Regions from separate parts of the Paenibacillus sp. FSL K6-2524 genome, predicted to be linked through region 1. Evidence: a T-box and tRNA genes for the amino acid it is inferred to sense, from the RefSeq annotation. Region 1 holds a T-box; the other holds one or more tRNA genes.
What was found. A T-box is a leader RNA that pairs with one kind of tRNA and senses whether it is charged. The one in region 1 lies ahead of lysS (lysine--tRNA ligase), so its partner is inferred to be a tRNA-Lys.

Region 1 (11,979 bases):
GATTTTTTAGGCATATACCTAATTGGCACAGTAGCGGTACTCGTATCTATGGGACTGAATCCATTCATTGCAGCACAAGGTTATGCTAAAACAGCCATGCTCACGATATGTGTTGGGGCAGTGGTAAACATTATTCTCGACGCTGTTTTCATCTTTGGGATGAATATGGGAATCAAGGGTGCAGCACTGGCTACTGTTATTGCACAATTCATTTCAGCTATTTGGGTATTGAGGTTTTTAACCTCCAAACGTGCCCATCTGCGCCTGCGCTTGGCCAATATGCGGATTAACCCAAAGGTAGTGACAAGTGTACTAGCCTTGGGACTTTCACCCTTCATTATGCAGTCGACCGAAAGTTTAATCCAAATTGTATTTAACACATCTCTCGGTAAATATGGGGGTGATCTCTATATAGCAGCCATGGGGATCTTGGGAACACTTATGCAAATATTTGCGCTTCTGTTATCTAGTTTTGCACAAGGGGCACAGCCTATTATTGGCTATAACTATGGAGCCCGCGATTTTGCTCGTGTTAAATCTACTATTAAATATAGTAGTGTTTTTTGCGCGGCTTTTGGTTTGGTCATGTGGGGAGTAGCCATCTTTATACCGGAGATTCCCATTATGATTTTTACTGATGATATTGAACTTATTGAGCTGACAGCTAGATTAATGAAGATATTTTTCTTAGGCACATGTATTTATGGTATTCAACTTGCCTTCCAGCAGATTTTTATTGCCCTGGGACAAGCTAAAGTTTCTATTTTCATTGCGATCTTGCGTAAAATTATCTTGCTTATTCCATTGGTTTACTTGCTTCCCACATTTATTAGTCCGAAAACTGATGCGGTTATTATTGCTGAACCGATTGCGGATTTCTGTGCGGCACTGACCTGCTGTGTTTTATTCGGACTCACGATCAAGAAGCTTCTTAAAGATGATTCAACATCACTAAGTAAGTGACTACAAGCACATTGAACATATAAGTAATTCAAACGTTGATGGCGATAAGGTCATCGCAAATGTAAAAGAGCCCGGTCATACGACCTGGTTCTTTTTAGTTTTGAACTTTAATTATGACTTTCGGGTTTTGTTAGAAAACAAGTGTGAAACAATGGGGGGGATAATGACGTATTATCATGTGAATTTTGCGGAGGGAGTTCAGAGTAAGAATAGATTAAAGTCTTTGATGGCGGAACAAATTGAAAGTATACTTGATAGGAGGTCATATTATAAGCATTGATAAGTGGCTAACAAAAACTAAAGAAATTGTGAGAGGTTTATATGACTGATTATCAATTGGTAAGTGACTACAAGGACATAGAAACATATAAGGAAAGCTTTAATGAATTGGCTAAAATAGTATTTGGACTGGATTTCAAAAAATGGTATGAAAAAGGATGCTGGAACGACAATTATATATGTTATTCATACGTTGATGGAGATAAAGTGATCGCAAATGCTTCCATAAACAAAATGCAATTTGTATCTAATGGTAAAGAGTACACAGCCATTCAAGTGGGTACAGTTATGACGCATCCCGACTACCGTAACCAAGGCTTATCGGGGAAACTGATGAATCATATTATTAAGAAATATGAACAAGAATTCGACTTTATTTACTTATTTGCGAATGAATCGGTTCTAGATTTTTATCCTAGATTTGGGTTTGGAAAAGTGCAAGAAAGTAGCTTCTCACTAAACAAGTTAGATCTAAAAGCACAAACGGCAACTACACATTCGATACGTAGGTTAGATACGGATAACACAGACGATTTCCGAATGATGGAGCAGTTTGCTGTGGAAAGAATACCTGTATCTTCAATAATGGGTGTGAAGAATAATGAACATCTATTGATGTTCTACTTCATATTAGCATTTAATGATGCGATTTATTATATCGAAGATGTTGATACCATTGTAATTTTTAAGCAGGATGATAAACATCTTCATATTTTTGATATCATCAGCAAACAAAAAGTTGATTACGATATAATTTTAAACAGTATAGTTTCTGCTGACACAGAGATTATTCATTTTTATTTTACACCAGATTACGATAATGAGAACCTTCATACTGAGTTCATAACAGAGAGTGATGATACATTGTTTGTTCGCCCGACATGTGACTTTGGAACAGAACATTTCTTAATTCCATTAACTTCACATTCATAACGGTTGTGCTGCTGTATATGGTTAGATGTTCGTTAGGGATAACAAAGAAGAAGCATTTAATACTAACGTTTCAAAAGTGGTGACTTTTTTGATGTGGAGTGGTGGACGTGGAAAAGAACCAATTAAAACATAAATATCGCAGGAAGCCGTAGTGGCATGCTCATTAGATGTCCAATGACATGACATAAAAGTGCAAACATAACGCAATGAAGTGAAGAAAAGCTTGATAAATCAGGCTTTTCTTTTTTTATGAGGAACATTTGTGTTATTGAATAGGCTAAGATTATATTCGATGGTCGATGATTTAACAAACTGGCAGGAAAGTTGAAAATGTAAGAGTCGTGTCGGAGCAAACGTTATATTGACAAATCAGCTACTAAGTGTTACTTTATAGCAGTAGTAAGTATTACTGCATACCGGTGATACAGAATAGAAAGAGGTGAGTGTGCTGGATAACCTAACTGAAATGCTCAAAGGGGTCCTTGAGGGCTGTGTCCTTGAAATTATAAGTCGCCAAGAAACCTATGGTTACGAAATCACACGACGGCTGAATGCCCTCGGCTTTACAGATATTGTGGACGGAACGGTGTACACCATCCTAATTCGGCTTGAAAAAAACAAGTTGGTGGAGATCACCAGGAAGCCCTCCGATATGGGACCGCCGCGAAAGTTTTTCACGATTAACGACGCGGGAAGCGAGGAACTGCTGAGGTTCTGGGAAAAGTGGGAGTTCGTATCATCAAAAATTAACGAGTTAAAGGAGAAAATATAATGAATTTTTGGGATAAAATCACGGGCAACGACATGACTAAAGATTTTAAAATTTTTGAATCTCGAGTCAAAAAGCTGCCAGTTGATTATCTAACAGCATGGACCGAAATTAATACCAATCTTTTTTCGTATTCAGATTTCACCGGTCGTAACCTCATGCCAATTCTTGACGGTGTGCTTGGCCTACTCGAAGAAACTGCGGCTGACGGTCAGCATGTTCAAGAGGTGTTAGGTGACGATATCAAAGGCTTCTGTTCAGCGCTGGCTGGTGAAGAAGGGGCAAAGTCTTATCGCGATAAGTGGCGTGAGCAACTCAACAATAATATCGCCAAAAAATTAGGTAAATAGGGAGGAAAAAATGAGCATAAACGATATCATCGTAGGCAAAAAAAAGTGGCGAGCGCATGTGGCGCGTGTCAAAGCGCTCCCGCAAGATTATCAGATTGTATATAAAGAAATTCAAAAATATCTCTTTAAAGTCGGCACTGTTGAACTAACCGACTGGACGGGTTTGCTCTCAGGGATTATTGATCTTTTTGAAGAGGGAGCGGTCTTGGGGAAAGGTGTGTTCGAAGTAACAGGCAGTGACGTTGCGGCTTTCTGCGACGATCTATTCAAAGATTCAAACACCTAAGCTGACATATATGAGAAGAACGAGTGATAAACTACGTACCTGATTGTTACGCTAACGGGTAGGTTTGCTGAAACGAATGTAAATCATGGCGGGAAGGAAGCGTAACAGTAAACTAGCAGGATGTCGAATAATATCTATACAACGTAGCCAAAATTGACTAAACCATTTTTCTAGGCTAAAATGTTTTAAATTATGTAATATAGAATAAACAGCTATGAAGAGAAGAGTAATTTTGATTAATTATTTCCAGAGAGCTCCGGTAGGTGGGAAGGAGTAATAATGATCTTAATGAAAAAGGGCTTGGAGCTTCGCACGGATCTAAGAATGTTCTTAGTGATGCTGCGACGGGATCTCCCGTTAAAGAGATAGGGTATAATCAATTATTTTAGTTGCCGTACCCGAAGAGGTTGGTAGGGTAACTTATCAACAAACTGAGGTGGTACCACGAAGTTAATAACTCTCGTCCTCAAGATGAATAATCTTGGGGGTGGGAGTTTTTTTGTCGTTTAGAAGTATAAATGCGAATTTACAAGCGAAAATATGCTTATAAAAATTGGAGTGGATAAGAATGAGTAATGAACAAACAACCCTTAGAATAGAAAAATTAGAGTCTATAAGATCGCAGGGGGTTCCAGTATATCCTGAAAGATTTCCGAGAAATTACGAACTTTACGAAGCATCTTCACTTGAGGATGGGACATCAGGGGTTCGAGTTGCAGCAAGAATCATGGGGATTCGTCAGTTTAATAAATTTAGTTTCATCACAATTTCAGACATACAAGGTAATTTACAACTTCTTCTGAAAAAAGGAGAGGTTGGGGAGCAGGCTTATAATGATTTCATCCACTTTTTCGATATAGGTGATTTTATTGGTGTAGAAGGAAATATGTATTCTACGAAAACAAATGAAAAAACGCTTCGTATCGAAAATTATGTTTTTCTTGGGAAAGCATTACACACACTACCAGATAAATGGCATGGATTAAGCAATATAGACACACGTTATAGACAACGTTATTTAGATTTAATGATGACAAAAGAAACACAAAATCGTATGTTAATGCGAGTAAAGTTAGTGCGTGCTGTTCGTAGATTCTTAGAAGAAAAAAACTTTTTAGAGGTGGAAACACCTGTATTACAACACACTTCCTCGGGTGCTTTAGCACGCCCATTTAGAACGTATCATAACTCGTTAGATACGGAATTGAATTTGCGAATTGCACCAGAGACTTACTTAAAAAGACTAATTGTGGGTGGCTTTACAAAAATATTTGAATTTGCAAAATGCTTTAGAAATGAAGGAGTCAGCCCTCAACACCTTCAAGAATTTACAATGGTTGAAGGTTATGCAGCTTATTGGAACTATGAAGATACAATGGCACTCATGCGTGAAATGATTTTATATGTTCTTAAACAAACATTTAATACAACAGAAATTAAAATACAAGGACAAACAATTGATTTTTCATTAGAGTGGAACGTTGTTTCATTTAGAGATTTAATTCTAAAAGATACGGGCATCGATATTGATTTGTATTCAAATGTAAATGACTTATATAGAGAAACAAAACGAAAAGATATTTATTTAGAACATGAGAATATCGAGACTTTAGGTAGAGGGAACTTTATTGATCTTCTATATAAAAAAATGTGTCGTCCACAATTAATAAAACCAACATTTTTAATCAAACACCCTATTGATCTATCACCATTAGCAAGAGCAAATAATGACAGTCCAGAAATTTCAGATCGATTCCAATTGGTAGTCAATGGTGCAGAGATTATCAATGCGTATTCAGAATTAGTGGACCCTGTTGAACAGAGAAAACGATTAGAGACACAAGCCACTCTGAAAAGTGGTGGCGATTTAGAAGCAATGGAAATGGATGAAGACTACTTATTGGCTATGGAATATGGAATGCCTCCAATTTCTGGTTGGGGATTCGGGATTGAACGTCTATTGATGGTTTTGACAGATAGTGAGACAATTAAAGATTGTATTTTATTCCCCTTAACTAAAAAAATATAATTTGGATCAGGGTCTCAGAAAAAATTTATACTTTCAAGCGCCATTGGCGAATATATATACGGTCTAACTCAACGAGCGATGGAACGGATCCATCGCTTTTGCTATGCTTAAGGGCAGACATGTACTGGAAGCCGCGTTGCGATTGGGCGGGATATGATATCTGGAAGAGTTCCAGATTAATAGTATAAGTCCAAGCAATTATATTAACCAATTCATACACTGTTACTATCTTATGTATAGGAGAGTGAAAGGAATGGGATTAATATTTAATCGAAATGTTAGAGTTACTTTTTTCTCGCGTTTTAACTTTACTGGAAGAAGTCTAACATTTAGACGGGGAGTGGCAGTTTCAAATCTGGGATTATTCGGTTTTAACAACATCATCTCCAGTTTTCGGCTAAGAAATGTTGTAATTCCAAGTCAAGTTACGTTAGTACTGTTTTCAGGCCGTAACTTTACAGGGAATTTCCGGATTTTCCGTGGTAGCCAGAATATTTCAAACTTACGAGCTTTTAACTTTAACAATGCAACCTCTTCGTTTATTCTGGTTGGATTTCGGATAACAACTTCTCAGATTCGTACCATTCAACACACAGGCATAGTTCCAAACGGAATTTCCAAATTATAGGATAATTAGACACTTCTAACATGTAACAATAGTTCAACAGAGCAAGGGTTACCGATTGGTAGCCCTTTTCTCAATGGGTAGGTTAGTTGAATAACCCAAGGAAAGCAGCGGCCATTGTTTAATCGCTCATTTTGATGTATAGCGAGTCTTTCTTTACCGATCGTTCTCAATATGTTATATTGACTATTAGGGAGGGAATAGAAGAATGGCAAGAAGCAAAGAATTCGATGAGAAAGTAGTATTAGATAGGGCGATGAAGCTCTTTTGGGAACAGGGTTACGAGAAGACATCTCTGACAGATCTTGTCGAGCATATGGGAGTTCATCGAAGAAGTATATATGACACATTCGGCGACAAGCATACGCTATTTTTGAAAGCAATGGACCGATTTCGCGATAAAGTGAATGCTGAGCTTACGGGTGAAGTTAAACGCTCTAAGACTGCAACTGAGGCACTTCAGCTTATCTTTAGTTTCATGATATATGGTGAAGAAGATTCACCCTCAGGCTGTTTGATGGTGAATTCAGCGGTGGAATTGGCAATGCGCGATGCAGATGTAGATTTGAAGTCCACTGAATCGTTCACATTATCAGAGCAGCTGCTCAAAGATATTATTCTGTGGGGCCAGCAGGATGGAGAATTTAACTCGGATTATAATGCCGATGATCTAGCGGAACATCTGCATGCTGTTTGTATTGGGCTAAGGGTAATGACAAGGACTACCATACCTAAAGAAAAGTTACACCGTATAGCCGATTTATCCATTAAACTTTTATAAAAATAATTATTATTTATATAGTTGTGGAGAATAAGAAGTAATTTGCTTTTGCATATTTTAGAATGAACGTTCTCACAATTGAGTATTGCCTTGTTTAAAGCTCACTTACAAGGGTCATTCTTTTGTTCTTTTTAGAATGATCGTTCTCAAAAACGTATTTCTTTCCTTGCTAAAGTACTTCAATGAATGATCTATTCTTGTGTGTATTTTAGAATGATCATTCCCATATAGTAAGAATATTCTATACCTATAACTTTTAAAAAAGTGAGTCACAGTTTGCTTAGTTTTATGAGGATTTGCACTCAAACAATGAATAAAAGGAGTTAATAAAATGAAAATTTCTGAACAAGTCGCATTTGTGACTGGAGCAAACCGAGGTTTTGGCCGCCATCTCACCCTTGAACTTCTATCCAGAGGGGCCAAAGTTTATGCTGGCGCAAGAAATCCGGAGACCATTGATATTCCAGGCGTTACACCTGTAAAGCTTGATATTACCAACCCTCAAGAAGTTGCAGCAGCTGCTATCCTCGCTAAGGATGTTACGCTTTTAATCAACAATGCAGGATCATCTACTGGCGCCTCTTTGCTGGACGATGATGTAGAAAAAATACATTTGGAGTTTGATACGCATTTCTTCGGTACATTATCCATGGTTCGTACTTTTGCACCGATACTAGAAAAAAATGGGGGAGGGTCCATATTGAATGTTCTTTCCGCATTATCTTGGTTTAGTTCAGGAACTGTGGGTGCTTATTCAGCTGCAAAGGCTGCAGAGTGGGCATTGACTAACGATTTACGTCTAAATCTGTATCCTCATAATATAAGAGTAGCAGGATTACATGTAGGCTTTATGGAGACAGATATGACAAACAGCTTAGAAGTTCCAAAATCCAACCCTGCAGATATCGCAAAAATAGCTGTTGATGGCATAGAATCTGGCAGCTTTGAAATTATTGCTGATGACGACAGCCGAAAGATACAAAGTGGACTTGCAGGGGGCGTTCCTGCACTATACCCATATCTTTCTTAATGACAATTTCGATGCCAACTTAATTTAAAGAGGAGTGTACAAAATGGACAAATTGTGGAGTAGAACTAAAATTGGAAATATGGAATTACCTCATCGTTTAGCAATGGCACCTATGACACGTAGTAGAGCGGAAAAGGACGGTACACCGGGAGAATTAAGCTCCCTTTATTATGCTCAAAGAGTATCTATGGGTTTAATTATTAGTGAAGGTACACAACCATCTGATGATGGACAAGGTTATTTAAATTCACCTGGTATCTATACTGAAAAACAAATAGAAGGTTGGAAAAAGGTTACGGATGCAGTGCATGAAGCAGATGGGTTTATGTATATACAATTAATGCATGTGGGACGAATTTCGCACCCCGACAATACTCCGCATCATCGTCAAGCAGTTGCACCCTCTGCGATCGCACCTGGTGTAGAAATGTTTACTGCTAAAGGAATGCAGGAAATACCCGTCCCACGAGAGCTGAGTGAAGAAGATATTCGAAATACTATTGCAGACTTCCGTAAAGCAGCCGCAGCAGCTATTAAGGCAGGTGCTGATGGGGTTGAAATTCATGGAGCCAACGGTTATCTAATCAATCAATTTATTGGAGAAAATTCGAATAAACGAATCGATAAATACGGAGGATCTGTGGAGAACCGTGCTCGCTTTGCAATCGAAGTAACGAAAGCAGTCGTTGAAGAAATTGGAGCAGAAAGAACTGGCTTCCGTATTTCACCAGGAACACCTCTTGGTGGGATTAATGAAGGCGAACAAGGACCGGAGGTTTATCTCCATCTTGTAAAAGAATTAGCTAAGTTTAATTTAGCATACCTCCATGTTATGCATTTAGGGAACGAAACACTGCTACGTAAAATTCGTTCGATTTGGACAAATCCATTATTGGTTAATCGAGCAGGACGGGCACTTGACGATATTAGTATAGATATTGATAACGGGACTGCTGATGTAGTGCCAGTCGGTATCTGGTCATTAGCTAATCCGGATTTAGTGGAACGTCTTAAAAAGGGATTTCCTTTAAATGAAGTTGATCCTAAAACATTATACGCAGGTAACGGAAGCTTAGGTTATACAGACTATCCTAAAATGGAAGAATTAAATTCTCAACAGCAGTAAGAATAAGTGAATCCAGAAATGGCGTACAACTAAAAATTGTACGCCATAAGATTTTTAAGTAGAAAGGACGCTGAAAGAACATGAGAGCTGCTCAAATGCAGAAATACTCAAAAGAAATACAATTGGAAATCAATAATGTGAAAATACCAGAAATCAATAACCATGAGGTACTCGTTAAAGTGAAAGCTGCAGGTGTAAATCCTTTAGATATTCTTATTTTGAATGGAAGTATCCGAATGATTGCTGATTATGATTTCCCATTAACATTAGGCAATGAACTATCTGGTGTTATAGAGGCAGTTGGTAAAGATGTTGTTGATTTTCAGGTTGGCGACCAAGTTTATACAAGGTTGCCAGTGAATAAAATAGGAGCTTTTGCTGAATATGTGGCGGTCAAAGATGACGCTATATCTAAAATGCCTAAAAATTTATCCTTTGTTGAAGCGGCTGCGGTTCCCCTTACTGCATTAACAGCTTATCAAGCATTGAAGGACGTATTAAATGCTCAGCCTAATGCAAAGCTATTTATTCCTGGGGGAACCGGCGGCTTCGGTGCTATGGCAATCCCTATTGCTAAATCAATGGGGTTATACGTTATTGCAAGTGGCAGTGAAAGAGGTCGATCACGTACACTGTCGATTGGGGCAGATGAATTTATAAATTATAAAGAGGAAAACTATGCTGAGGTTCTATCCAATATAGATTATGTTATAGACACCTTGGGTACAAATGAAATAAAAACTGAACTTGATATTTTAAAACCTCAAGGAAAATTAGTATCATTGAAAGGCTTACCAAATTATCGCTTCGCCGTTGAAAATAATTTTCCAATGTGGAAAAAAATGTTGTTTGGTTTAGTGGGTGCTCGTTTAGACCGATTAGCAGCTAGAGATAACAAAGAATATCACTTTTTATTTGTGCAAGCCAATGGAAGACAGTTACAAGAGATTACTTGTCTTATTGAAAATGAGAATATTACAACTTCAATTGATTCAACTTATACATTTGATGACATTAATAAGGCATTACATCAAGTTTCTACTGGTCATTCACAAGGCAAAGTTATTATAACTTTCTAATGGAAGCAAAATGCGTAAGCCTACAGATTTGTCATCACGTTCTGCAATCCCAATTTCGGTCACGAAATAGGTAACGTTGAAAAATCTCAAAAGCCAAAGGGGTAACCAATGAAAGAAAGCTCCCTTCACGAGAGCTTTCCATTCCATTCACCGCTATTCGTATCGAACCGCGGAAACTTCCTTCACGGGTGCAACCGGTGTTAATGCTACACCGCTTCTTGCAGGAAATCCAATTTATTGATCTCACATGAGAATGTATCGGGTAGGCGGTTAATAATTCTTTTTCAACAGTTCAAAAACTTCATCTTGGGTGAGGCCAAAGGATTTGTAGTATGAAACGTCGCTTTGCTTTAAGATCATTTCGTTACGCATTTGAAGCATTTCATCGGATGAGAACTTGGCTACAAAACAACCTTTACCTGATAATGTATTGATCAAACCACTTCGCTCGAGTTCTTCCCAAGCTTTCTTTACGGTGATGAAACTAACATGAAGCTCTAGTGCTGCTTGTCGAATTGGCGGCAAACACAAAATAACCACTATGAACTAGCATAAAAACACCAATATAAAGAGGCATGATAAACAACATTGGATAACGCTAATTTTAAATTACTAGGTTATACATACATATACTCCTTTTATACCGTACATCCTATTTATGTACAGTTTTTATCGAGGAAATTTTCATCTATTCCGAAAACAGATGCGTTTATTATTGCTGATATATAAGTAAATCAAAGTTTGCAGGAATTAAGATCCTCTTGTCGAATTGCTAGAACGAGTTACTATTGATAACAATAAATTCTATATGGATGTTGAGATATCACAAGTCTTTTAAAGGGGATGTTCTGTTCGATGGAATTTGAAAAAATCGCAACTCTTAAACCAAGAGAAATGGGGATTAAGCTTACCTTCCAGGAGATACACGACAAAATTTTTGAAAGCACTTTTCGTGGATATGATCAAAACCAGGTTAATGAGTTCTTGGATATAATCATTAAGGATTATGATCTCTATAACCAGATTATTAGAACACTCCAGGAGAAAATCATGCAGTTGCAGAAAAGCGAGAATCATTCGATGAATACCCAAGAAGATATTCTTCGACGTATCCGTGAACTTGAAACTTTCGCGTGGGGCAGTCCGAAAGCTTAATCAATACGATTCGGCGAAAATCGATGAGAGCGTTTATGCGTAATTATTAGTCGGCGTTCCTATAAAGGGTACCAGAGTAATAAAATCTAAGTCCATCACCTATAGTGGGTTCAGGAGCAGGGGAATTTGTTCTGAATAGAATGCCACTCCATTTACCTAGGGTTCCGTAGTCCTTATTATAGATAATTGATGCGGGAATATTCTCACTTGCTGCAAAGTCTCTTGAAATTGTAACGTTTCTTTGTAGATTATTAACCTCAATGGTGTCAGAAACAACAGTCAATTCATTAGATATGATAACAGATGGTGCAGGAGTAATGTTTAGAACTACTACATCTTTAGCAAAGGCGGAACCAGTAATTGAAAGTAGCATGATAGATAGCAGAAGTGCTACTTTGAAATGACGTTTCATAGATAATTTCCCCTTAGAATTTAATTTATGACTACTAAATTGTATTATTTAAACCATAATATGTAAAGTTAATATATTCTAATAAAATCACATACAGTTAAGCATCTAATGAACCTTTTTCCGTGATATATAGTAGATCGTTTTAGGACGATCTATTTTCCT
Region 2 (11,979 bases), 1.2 Mb from region 1:
TGGGATAAAATGAATTGGGGAATTCATTATGTGGCGCGTGGGGGTTTGGCAAGCTTTGCAATTGCAGCTTGTGATATCGCTCTCTGGGATTTACGGGCCAAGAAAGCTGGAGAACCACTCTATAAATTGCTTGGTGGCGCAAGCAATCGGGTCAAATGTTACGGCGGAGCGATTGATTTGAATTTCTCACTAGAGAAGTTGTTGAACAACAATCAAAAGTACCTAGACATGGGCCTAAAAGCCGTCAAAATTAAGCTAGGACAAAAAACATTAGCCGAAGATGTGAAACGAGTCGCTGCAGTACGCCAATTAATTGGTCCAGATGTGACGTTTATGGTCGACGCCAATATGAGTTGGAGTGTAGAAAAAGCAATTAAAGCAGGTCGTGAATTCCTGAAATACGATATTCTTTTCTTAGAAGAACCTACAATTCCAGAAGATTATGCTGGCTATGCTCGAATTGCAGAAGAATCTGGCATGGCTGTCGCAGGCGGAGAAAACTTACGGACATTGACTGAATTTCAACACATGTTGCAATACGGTCATGTAGATTTCCCACAACCAGATGCATCTAACGTGGGCGGAATCACGGGGTGGTTAAAAGTCGCTCACCTAACCCAGGCTTATAACGTTTCTGTATCCACTCATGGTATGCAAGAATTGCACGTTAGCTTACTTGCTGCTATGCCAAATGCAGGTTATCTGGAAATGCACAGCTTCCCCATTGATCAATACACCACACGACCGTTGGTTATAGACAAGGAAACAGGAATGGCTATTGCACCAGAAGTACCAGGCATTGGGGTTACTTTTGATTGGGATAAGCTAGCGCCTCACAAACAAGATTTTTAAAGAGGAGACATCGAACATGGCCCCCCCCTTTAATTTAGGAATCCGAGCCCATGATTTTGGGCAAATTCCATTGAACGATCTCATTGGGAAGTTACAACATTACAAACTTGCGAATATTCAATTTGCGGTAAAGAAATCTTTTCCCGAAAATGTACCCAGCCTGTCGGCATTAAGTCCGGGGACTGCTAGTTATTTCGGTAATGCATTTCGACAAGCAGGTATCCAAATTGCGGTTTTGGGTTGTTACGTCAACATTGTGGATCCCGATCCTATTAAACGAGCGCAAGCATTATCTGATTTCGGTACCCATCTTCGCTTAGCTAGAGACTTTGGCGCTAGTCTGGTTGGAACGGAGACAGGTACCAAGGGGCAAGGCTACACGCTGGACAACTTTACCGAAGACGCCTTTAAAGATGTCGTCACATCGCTCAAAGGTATGGTAGCTGAAGCCGAGCGATTTGGCGTGACAGTAGGGATTGAAGCAGGAAAGAATCATCCCCTTCACACGGTTTCATTGACACGTCGATTACTGGATGCCATTCCATCCAACAATCTTCAAGTCATCTTAGATTGCGCGAATCTCATGTCACCTGCAAATTATTTGCAGCAAGAGGATATCATTACGGAAGCGTTCGAACTCTTAGGGGACCGAATTGCCGTAATTCACTTAAAAGACTTTAAGGTTACGGATGGGAAAATTAAATTTGTCCCAGTTGGCCAAGGATATCTTCATTTTGAGCCAATTCTACGTTATATGAAATATCAGCGCCCTCATCTACAAGGGCTTCTGGAAAGTACAACTGAAGAGCATCTAGAAGCGAGTATCGCTTATTTAGAGTCAATCTACGATAACTTATAATTAATCAATGTTCAGCTTAATCCCCAGAAAAACTGCTAAGCACTTAGCAATCTATATGTTTAGCAGTTTTTTCGTTATAAAACCCCTTCTCTCATCTCTGGTAATTCTCATGAACCGCATGATTATTTCATTTTCAAATAGAGAAAAAACAGCATTTTAAAATTGAAATGAATTTATTGTGGACATATACAAATTTTGTATGTTAAATTAGTGGTGAGAGAATAACAATCTCTCATCTACATTTGAGGGTATAAGTAACTTGGTTGATTCAGTGGGCGACATGCACCTCTTGCATCTTCTAAATTACTTTTTATATTACCTGAAAGTTTAAGCGCTTACACTTTAGTTTAAGTGTGTCTCTTAGTTAAAGCGCTTTAACCCAAATGTAGTTATAAAACACTGAAAGGAGGCAGTGATAGCGTCTAAGGTTGTTAGAAAAAAATAAAAGGAGGAGTTATAATGTACATTTTAAAATCAAACAAACGTATGTTGAAATTGATTGGCCATGTTCTTCTCTGTCTAACAATGCTTGTGACACTACTGGGTGCTCTTACTCCATTTCAATCGAAAGCTCACGCTGCCGGCGAACTTAAACCATTTCCTCAACAAGTTACCTATCCAGGTATAATTAAACCTAATCACGTAACCCAGGCATCTATGAATAGCGCAGTTTCAAGTTATTATGACTATTGGAAAGGGAAATACTTGAAAAACGACTTAGTTTCCTTGCCTGGCGGATATTATGTAAAAGGTGAAATTACTGGTGATCCTGAAGATTACCCTCCTCTCGGAACTTCAGAAGGCCAAGGTTATGGAATGGTCATCACCGCCCTTATGGCAGGCTACGATTCGAATGCAAAAACAATCTATGACGGCCTATTCAAAACAGCAAGAGCCTTCAAAAGTTCGATTAATCCCAATCTAATGGGCTGGATTGTTGCGGATAACAGTGGTGCCCAAGGGCATTACGACTCAGCTACCGACGGTGATATAGACATCGCTTATTCCTTGATTCTCGCAGATCGTCAATGGGGATCGACAGGTACAATTAATTATTTACAAGAAGCCAAAAAAATGATCACCAACGGAATCAAAGTTAGCAATGTAACAACGAATAACAGGCTAAACCTGGGAGATTGGGATGGGAAAAGCACATACGATACTCGTCCTTCCGATTGGATGCTCTCCCATTTTAGAGCTTTCCACGAAGTTACAGGAGATCAAGTATGGTTAGATGTCATCAATAACTTGTACACCGTTTATGGTCAATTCTCAACCTCTTACTCATCTAGCACAGGTCTAATCTCTGACTTTGTTATTAACAATCCCCCTCAACCTGCTCCATCCGGTTTTTTGGAGGGTGATTATGATAACGAATATAACTACAATGCAAGCCGGGTTCCATTAAGAATTGTAATGGACTACGCTTTTTACGGAGACACTAGAGGCCGGGATATTGCTAACAAAATGGCAGTATGGATTAAAGGTAAGACAAGTGGCGTTCCAGGAAATATTAAAGACGGATATAAATTAAATGGTACGGCAAGAGGGTCATATGCTACAGCCGTTTTCGTATCACCGTTTATTTCAGCAGCAACAACAAACAGCGCACATCAAGCATGGGTGAATGCTGGTTGGGACTGGATGAAGAATAAGAAAGAGGGATATTTCAGCGATTCCTACAACTTGCTTAACATGCTCTTCATTTCAGGAAATTGGTGGATACCTACTGCTGGCGGCGGAACACCAACACCAGATACACAAGCCCCTACAGCTCCCACAAACTTGACTACAGCTGTAGTATCAAACAGCTCAATCAATTTAAGCTGGATAGCTTCAACAGATAATGTCGGGGTAACTGGATATCAAATTTCTCGCAATGGTGCTCCAGTTGGTACATCAACGGGTACTACTTTCAGTGACAATGGATTGACGGCATCCACCGCTTATAGTTATACAGTTAAAGCAGTTGATGCGGCTGGTAACTTTTCAGCAAATAGTAATACAGCGACCGCAACAACAAATGCAAACCCACCAACAAGCGTTAATCTTGCTCTTGGCAAAACGGCTGTAGCAAGCTCCATAGAAGGAACTGGATTTGAAGCTTCCAAAGCGACTGACGGCGTGTTGACGACGAGATGGGCTAGTAATGAAGGTAGCAATAACGAGTGGATTTATGTAGACCTGAGTGCCACCCAAAGCGTCTATCGCGTAAAATTAAACTGGGAAGATGCTTACGCTAAGGGCTATAAAATCCAAGTTTCCAATGATAAAACCACTTGGACAGATGCTTATACCACAACAACTGGCGATGGCGGAATTGACGATATTACGTTTACAGCCAAGAGCGGTAGATATGTAAGAGTACTTGGTATAACAAGAGGGACAACATATGGATATTCACTCTATGAATTTGAAGTATATGGTTCTTAATTGATAGCAAAAGAACGGAGAAGCGTGATTCACGCCTCTCCGTTCTTTTTGTGACGTCTGTAATGAAAGAGTCCCCTCTCTACTCTACCATCGAAGTTCGTTGCACTAAGTCCGACGCATATATGCACGTACAGTGATTGGAGCAAAGATTGCAACAATCACAGCCGCACCGATAAGGGAGATGACGAGATCCCAGCCCACGGTTCCATTGTTGGCCAGTTCCCGGACAGCAGTGACTAAGTGCGAGATCGGATTGATTTTAACGAACCATTGAAGCCAGTTGGGCATAGTATCGACCGGGACAAATGCGTTGGAAAGAAACGTGAGCGGAAACAGCACTATCATCGATATCCCCTGTACGCTTGACGCCGTGCGAGCAATAACCCCAAAGAAGGCAAAGATCCAACTAATAGCCCATGAGCAGAAAATTACTAGAATCGCGGCAATGGCGACGTTAGCTAGGCCACCCTCGGGACGATACCCCATAATATATCCCATGCTAAAAGTGAGAACTGTCGCTATCGTATACCGAACGGTATCTGCTAGCAAAGCCCCAGCGAGCGGTGCTATACGAGCGATAGGTAGCGACTTGAATCGATCAAACACACCTTTATCCATATCTTCGCGCAGTTGGATACCTGTAACGATTGAGGTCGTAATCACGGTCTGTACCAGAATGCCTGGAATGATGACGGGTAAGTAACTCGCGATGTCACCGGAGATGGCTCCACCAAAGATGTAGGTAAACATAAGGGTAAAGATGATGGGTTGAAGTGTAACATCGAACAATTGCTCAGGGGTACGCCGAATCTTCAATAGACCTCGATAGGCCATCGTCAAAGAGTGGCGGATCGCCTGACCGAAGCTCGTGTGATTTTTCAGTTGGCGATTAGCGCTCTGCTTCAAAGAACTGCTATTCATACTCTTGCCACCTCCACTTTACTTGATGGGTCGGATGTGAGTGGTGCATCTGCTTTCACCCCATGGCCCGTGATAGTTAGAAACACCTCATCCAGGGTCGGCTTCTGCACACTCATCTCAGACAAATGAATTCCTTCCGTTCGGAGGGCGATCAATAGGTCTGTGACCAAATCAGCGTTCGCCATCGGTGCCGTAATCTTTCCAGCTTCCAACGACACATTAGACTGTACCTTCAGCACCTGTTCAACGGTCCGACGGGCATCCTCGATTTGCTGCGGATTTTGAACACTCAAATGTAACGATGAGGTGCCTACGGATGATTTCAGTTCATCCGCTGTACCCTCGGCGACGACTCGACCGTAATCGATGACTGCAATCCGATCTGCTAGTTGATCTGCTTCTTCAAGGTATTGCGTTGTGAGCAGGACGGTTGATCCCGTATTCACCAGCCTGCGAATCGTATCCCACATCTGTGAACGCGTACGCGGATCTAGCCCCGTAGTCGGCTCATCCAGGAAAATAAGCGGTGGTTGAGCAATAAGGCTTGCCGCCAAATCCAATCTGCGGCGCATACCACCAGAGAAATTTTTAAGTGGACGTTTTGCGGCCTCCGTCAGTCCAAATTCCTCGAGTAAATCCGCTGCCTTTTTCCGTGCCTCCGCGCGCCCCAACCCGAGTAATCGAGAGAAGATGATCAGATTCTCAGTAGCACTAAGTGACTCGTCTACCGAAGCATACTGGCCGGTCACCCCGATCAATTGACGGACGATTTGCGACTCCTTCAGCACATCATGCCCGAATATTCGCGCCGAGCCTGCATCTGGTCGAAGCAAGGTCGCCAGCATTCGAATGGTGGTGGTCTTGCCTGCCCCATTCGGTCCAAGCACACCATAGATCGTTCCCGCACGCACATTCAAATTAACACCATCCACCGCACGGTTGTCACCAAATGTTTTGACGAGTCCGTATGCTTCCACAGCCAAATCACCATAGTTTGGCTCCATTCCTTTTCTGTTTATATAAGCCATTTCAATCCCTCCAATCAACCTTATTGATTATATTGAGATCGTAACAGGCATTTTTAAACTGAATGTAAATGGGACTGGGAGTTGATACAACACAACATTAATGTTGTAGACGGGAACCTCGCGCGTTATAATAAAAATAATCAGGTCGTGAAGTACACGCCGCTTCGATACTTTTGTATCGGGCGGCTTTTTTCTGTTTCCATACTATTAGAGGAGTGAGAGCTCGTGTCAAGCTTTGAGCAAAAATATGAGGAATGGATGCAAAACAATATAACAACAGCTAATTTTCGTAGGCGTGAATTGCTTGAGAAGGGTTTAGGTCATGGAAGTGTGGAATTTCTGCGGACCATTTGGTTTCCCACTGTTAAAAATTTCGATAATCTCTATCCTGAATGGGAGGTGCGTGATTTTCACAATGGATTTCGTTATGTAGACCTGGCCTATATGCCTGGAGGTATGAAAGGCGGAATAGAAATCCAAGGCTTTGGTCCCCATGCAAGAGATCTTGATGTAAAGCGCTTTAAGGATTTATGCTGGCGGCAGTGTTTACTGGCACTGGACGATTGGCTTCTCCTACCGATCGCCTATCTTTCCATCAAAGATGAACCTCAGCAATGTCAGCAGCTGATTCTTTCGTTTATCGGTAGATTCATCTCATCCGATTTACCTTGCCAAATGACCGCTCTTGAAGCTGAAACCCTTCGTTTTTCCAGGCGACTACTGCACCCCTTTACGCCACTGGAACTAGCAGAACATCTAAGAATCACAGAACGTTATGCCCGGCAACTTCTGCATAAGCTGGTTGATTTGGACCTTATAGAAGTAACTAACGGTAAAATCAGATATCGTGTCTATCGCTTACGGAACTAGCAGACCTTATTTCTTGAAAACTTGCCATAATTATTATGTAACGGAACTGAGCGATGCTATTTGCCGAAAACAAGCAGATTAATGCACCTAAGTTCCTCAATAACGTCGTACAGTTCCGTTAGAATAATAACATGCCTATTTACAGCCTATTAACGGCGCTCAGTTCCGTTAGAAGCAGCGTTATTTCTCAGAGTGTGCAGAGTGTGCAGAGTTCTCAGCATGAGCCTCAAATTCGTTATCATAATTATTCACACAAATCGCTGGTCCTCCACGAAACGGCATCCCTACCGTTTCTTATGGATGAATTGTCATAGTTCGAACCCCTGACCGATTTCCGCAAGCCATCCCCCCCCTTGAAAATGCGTTCCTTCATTAATAACTTTGAAAAGTTCATTCAGAATAGAACTTCTCATGACCTTAATCACATACTTAAAATTTCATTTGCATTAAAAAATTAGATTTGGTAGTATAACTGACGAACGTTCGTCAATATCGAGGTGAGTTTATTGAAAAGTAAAGAAATTAAAGACATCGCTTTGACGTGTTTTACAACTCATGGGTATGAGGGGGCATCTCTATCTCAAATTGCCGAGAAGGTCGGTATGAGAAAGCAGTCTCTTTATGCTCATTTCAAAGGAAAAGATGATCTTTTTCTGCAAGTTTTACAAGATGCCAAAGAGACGGAAATCACATCGAAACTAAAGTATTTAAGTAAAGTGGATACCCAAAATCCCAAAGCAGATTTATTAGGATATCTGCAATTGGTAATTGATTTGTTCCAAAAGAACGAGCAGTTAAAGTTTTGGTTGCGTATTTCTTTTTTTCCACCACCCCATCTAGCTGCAGCGATTGATGAGGAAGTAATCGATACGGAGAATAAGATTCAAACCGTGCTAGAACGCAAATTTCAAGATTGGATCGATGCCAAAGTCATCAAGGAAGATGTAGCCTCCATCCCTACTCTTGCCTTCTCAGGTGTAGTTGATTCGATCATGCTAGAGCTTGTTTATGGGAATAATGAAATACGTCTAAATGAGAAACTAAATGCCTCATGGACCGTATTTTGGAGAGGTATTTCACAGCTATGACTATACAAAGAGAGGTATTCATTCATGAAGAAACCAATAAAAGAACAAAAAACAGTCTTACTCATTTTATTAAGTAATATCTTCATCGTTTTTCTAGGAGTCGGACTTATCGTCCCTGTAATGCCATCCTTTATGAATATGATGCATTTATCGGGCCAATCAATGGGCTATCTTATGGCTGCTTTTGCCTTCGCACAATTTCTCATGTCTCCCCTAGCAGGACGATGGATTGACACTTATGGCAGAAAGAAAATGATTATCATCGGCTTATTCATCTTCAGTGTATCAGAAGTGATCTTTGGTTTAGGTACACATGTATCCGTTCTTTATTTATCCAGAATATTAGGAGGCATTAGTGGTGCATTTATTATGCCAGCCGTTACTGCCTATGTTGCAGATATTACCTCAGTAGAGGAAAGGCCAAAAGCCATGGGCTATATTTCTGCCGCCATTAGTATCGGTTTTATCATTGGCCCAGGTATCGGAGGTTTTATTGCTGAGCTAGGTGTGCGTGCCCCCTTCTACTTTGCTGGTGGTTTCGCATTAATAACATGTATTTCATCCCTATTTATTTTAAAAGAGCCACTATCCAAACAGCAGCTTTTGGAAATTAGTAAGCTAAAAAAAGATACCAACTTTATAAGTGATCTTAAGCGATCGCTTCATCCACTATATATTATTGCCTTTATTATAGTGTTTGTTCTGGCCTTTGGTTTATCAGCTTATGAAACTGTATTTAGTCTGTTCTCTGATCATAAATTTGGCTTCACTCCAAGAGATATTGCAACCATTATTACAATAAGTTCCATCTTCGGGGTTGTTGTTCAGGTCTTTTTGTTTGGTAAAATGGTCGGTAAGCTTGGTGAAAAGAAACTCATCCAGATATGCTTAATTACTGGCATCGTGTTAGCAGTAGCATCCACCATGATCTCCAACTATTTAGCCGTTTTGCTAGTAACAAGCTTCATCTTTCTCGCATTTGACTTGCTACGACCAGCATTAACGACTTTTTTATCAAAAACTGCAGAAAAAGAACAAGGATTTGTCGCTGGAATGAACTCAACATATACAAGCTTAGGTAATATCGCTGGGCCCGCATTAGCTGGTATATTATTTGATGTCAACATCAACTATCCGTATCTCTTTGCTGCAGTCATTATGTTTATTGGTCTTGTAATTACAATGATGTGGAAAGAAAAACAAGCAGTTAGTGGCTTGGTCAAATAATTTGAGGAAATGCTTAGGCTGTCGAGAAGATCTCGGCAGCTTTTTTTATGCCTTAAGGATAAATATTTACATAGCAAAAAAACGGCATCTCTGCCGTTTTCTTAAGGATGGATTGTCAGGGGCTCGAACCCTGGACCACATGATTAAGAGTCAAGTGCTCTACCAACTGAGCTAACAATCCATAAATATAAAGTTTTGGTGGAGCCTAGGGGGATCGAACCCCTGACCTCATCGCTGCCAGCGATGCGCTCTCCCAGCTGAGCTAAGGCCCCGCGAGCGACTATTACATCTTATAAAAAATCGCGGCACATGTCAATCATTATTTCAAAAAGTTAAATAGATCACAAAATCAAAATGGATATACCTATATAATCACTAAGGTTGGATGTTTGATTTTAACACAACACATTATATTATCTTCAGGAGGTACTTTGAAACGATGAACAATATAAAATATAAATTCCTTGAGCTTGAGAAACCCGTTACCTATGAATTGGAGGCACTAGAAGTTGGGGTAACCTCCAATTGTAATTTCCGTTGTGACTATTGCTGTGCTTATAACAGAAACGATGGGGAATCTATAGATGGCAAAGAAGTTATTCGTATCCTCGAAGAGATTCCAACCATCAAAAGAGTTCGACTTTCCGGTGGCGAGGTCACTTTGAAATTTCAAGATTGTGTCGAGATTGTAGCCTACTGTAGATCCAGAGGTATTGAAACCCAGTTGAATTCCAACGGTAGCTTGTTAAATCCTGAACGAATTCAGCAATTGGCTGATGCCGGATTAACTACCATCCACTTCTCATTTAATTTTACAACTGCTGAGAGTCATTCTAACTACTACAACGTACATCCAAGTATCTTCGATAAAATATGTAGTAACATTTCCATGTGCGCAACCACTAGCATTGATACAGTTCTCGAGACTCTTCTATTCGCTGAGACTGAGCATAATATGCAGGAAATAAGCAATAAAGTTTACCAATTAGGTGTAAGAACTCACGAAATTCAGAACAGCATCATCATGGACCATACGGGTTGGAAGTCAATCGCTGCACGGGATGCGTTGAAACAGGCTGTAAATGATCTAATTCAACACAAGAAGGATGATACTGTTCTCTACTTTACTTGTATGGATCGATTTGCTGAAGCACTTGGATTTGAAGAACAACCTGGAGTGTACTTCCCACATTGCATTGAAGGAATGAAACAACTTCACTTGCATGGCAATGGCGATATACTTATCTCTGAGCTGTGCCATCCCGTAATCATCGGTAATATTTATAAGGGCACTTCATTAAAAGACATATATTCTAATATGCCTGCCCCACTTGAACAATATTTAGAGAAGCGCCCTTGCCCTGCTCTTGATGCACTTTTCCCGCAAGGAGTTTAATTCATCACATATTTCTCACATCATGGTGATTTCCTCATGTATATCCCCCATTTATCCTGATCATCCTATTTAATATAGGAGGGGGGTGAAATAACTATGGCAAAGGATGTACTATGTGAAGTAAACAATTGTAATTATTGGGCTCCCGGGAATAAATGCGCCGCATCCTCTATCTATGTAGTAAGTCATCAGGGAAAGCAAGCCAGAAATTCAGCAGAAACCGACTGTCGTACTTTCGAACCCAAAATTTAATCTACACTTGAAAGAGCTCCGCTTGAATCCAAACTAGCGGGGCTTTTTCCTTTCGTTATATACTGGTAATATTGAATAAATATCAGCCAATACAGTTATTATGTATTACCAATATTGTGGGGTGATCAGTTCATTGCCCGCTTTGAACCGGAGGAAGAGCATCATAACGATACATCTGTTGTTAAGAACTTCTCAACTTACTTAAATAAGGGATATCGAAATTAAAAGCTACTAATATAAACAGAAATACCTACAGGCCCAGCAAATCAATATACTGGACCTGTAGTTCACTCAGGATTGTTACATTAGAATAAGCATGCTCTTGATACGATTACAAGAAGAATGAACAAAACCAATATAACCCCTGTAGAAGTCCCTAATCCAGCTCCACCAACAATTCCATCATTACAACATCCCGACATTTGTTTTCCCTCCCTTTTCAGAAGTATAGATCATCATATTAGGATTTGGTCTCTTCAGACACGGCACTTGCCTTGTATTGAATAAATAAAATCTTGCACATCGATAATCCTATGTAATATGAAAATCGCCTGCTCCAGTTAGTAATTCATTGCATATGATGAAACTAATACAATTCAGGTGTAGGTGATATCCTTGCCAAAAAGAAACATTATTTTAGAGGAAGAAGAAGAAGCTAATAATGAACTTTCAGCCGACGACCTTGCTATCATCGCAGCTGGGCTTACGGTACTTGGGGATTTATTCTCATTTTACTCATTAATTAAAGAACGCGAAGAAACTGAGAAGAAACTGAATAAGAACAAATCCTAAATAAGGCGCTTAGAGCTAAAATGCTCGTGCATCTTGTTTATTTTTGATTACTGAAGACAGAGATCAGAATCCCTCGTCATTATTGGCACAACAGTACTAGGCACCTCCCTATAGACTACCGCATACGATACGGCAGAAGGAAAAAAAGACTTAGTGGAGGTAATAAATTTATGTCTTTACAAGGGCAGAGTCAAAATCAAGTTATTTATAGAGCCGATGAAAACTCGATTCGAGCCATGAGAGGAATCAAGAATCAGGTTC

Region 2: it encodes a tRNA-Lys, which carries the amino acid that the T-box ahead of lysS (lysine--tRNA ligase) is inferred to sense. The anticodon was not compared.

Annotation. Positions count from the first base shown of each region.
Region 1 is NZ_JBBOSP010000001.1:3,309,447-3,321,425, reverse strand. Features, by position in the region: gene NST85_RS15145 (MATE family efflux transporter) at 1-963, shown strand, start outside; gene NST85_RS15140 (GNAT family N-acetyltransferase) at 1,285-2,175, shown strand; gene NST85_RS15135 (PadR family transcriptional regulator) at 2,642-2,947, shown strand; gene NST85_RS15130 (DUF1048 domain-containing protein) at 2,947-3,294, shown strand; gene NST85_RS15125 (DUF1048 domain-containing protein) at 3,305-3,580, shown strand; T-box leader at 3,786-4,051, shown strand; gene lysS (lysine--tRNA ligase) at 4,149-5,609, shown strand; gene NST85_RS15115 (TetR/AcrR family transcriptional regulator) at 6,443-7,015, shown strand; gene NST85_RS15110 (SDR family oxidoreductase) at 7,347-8,045, shown strand; gene NST85_RS15105 (alkene reductase) at 8,089-9,171, shown strand; gene NST85_RS15100 (NADP-dependent oxidoreductase) at 9,252-10,250, shown strand; partial or broken gene NST85_RS15095 (GntR family transcriptional regulator) at 10,521-10,778, opposite strand; gene NST85_RS15090 (DivIVA domain-containing protein) at 11,106-11,405, shown strand; gene NST85_RS15085 (hypothetical protein) at 11,452-11,817, opposite strand.
Region 2 is NZ_JBBOSP010000001.1:2,157,323-2,169,301, reverse strand. Features, by position in the region: gene NST85_RS09600 (mandelate racemase/muconate lactonizing enzyme family protein) at 1-852, shown strand, start outside; gene NST85_RS09595 (sugar phosphate isomerase/epimerase family protein) at 869-1,711, shown strand; partial or broken gene NST85_RS09590 (glycosyl hydrolase family 8) at 2,237-3,439, shown strand; gene NST85_RS09585 (galactose-binding domain-containing protein) at 3,497-4,144, shown strand; gene NST85_RS09580 (ABC transporter permease) at 4,250-5,065, opposite strand; gene NST85_RS09575 (ATP-binding cassette domain-containing protein) at 5,062-6,093, opposite strand; gene NST85_RS09570 (transcriptional regulator) at 6,319-6,963, shown strand; gene NST85_RS09565 (TetR/AcrR family transcriptional regulator) at 7,470-8,051, shown strand; gene NST85_RS09560 (MFS transporter) at 8,076-9,278, shown strand; tRNA gene NST85_RS09555 (tRNA-Lys) at 9,387-9,459, opposite strand; tRNA gene NST85_RS09550 (tRNA-Ala) at 9,475-9,550, opposite strand; gene NST85_RS09545 (radical SAM protein) at 9,718-10,674, shown strand; gene NST85_RS09540 (DUF1540 domain-containing protein) at 10,771-10,926, shown strand; gene NST85_RS09535 (YjcZ family sporulation protein) at 11,232-11,348, opposite strand; gene NST85_RS09530 (hypothetical protein) at 11,542-11,718, shown strand; gene NST85_RS09525 (hypothetical protein) at 11,889-11,979, shown strand, end outside.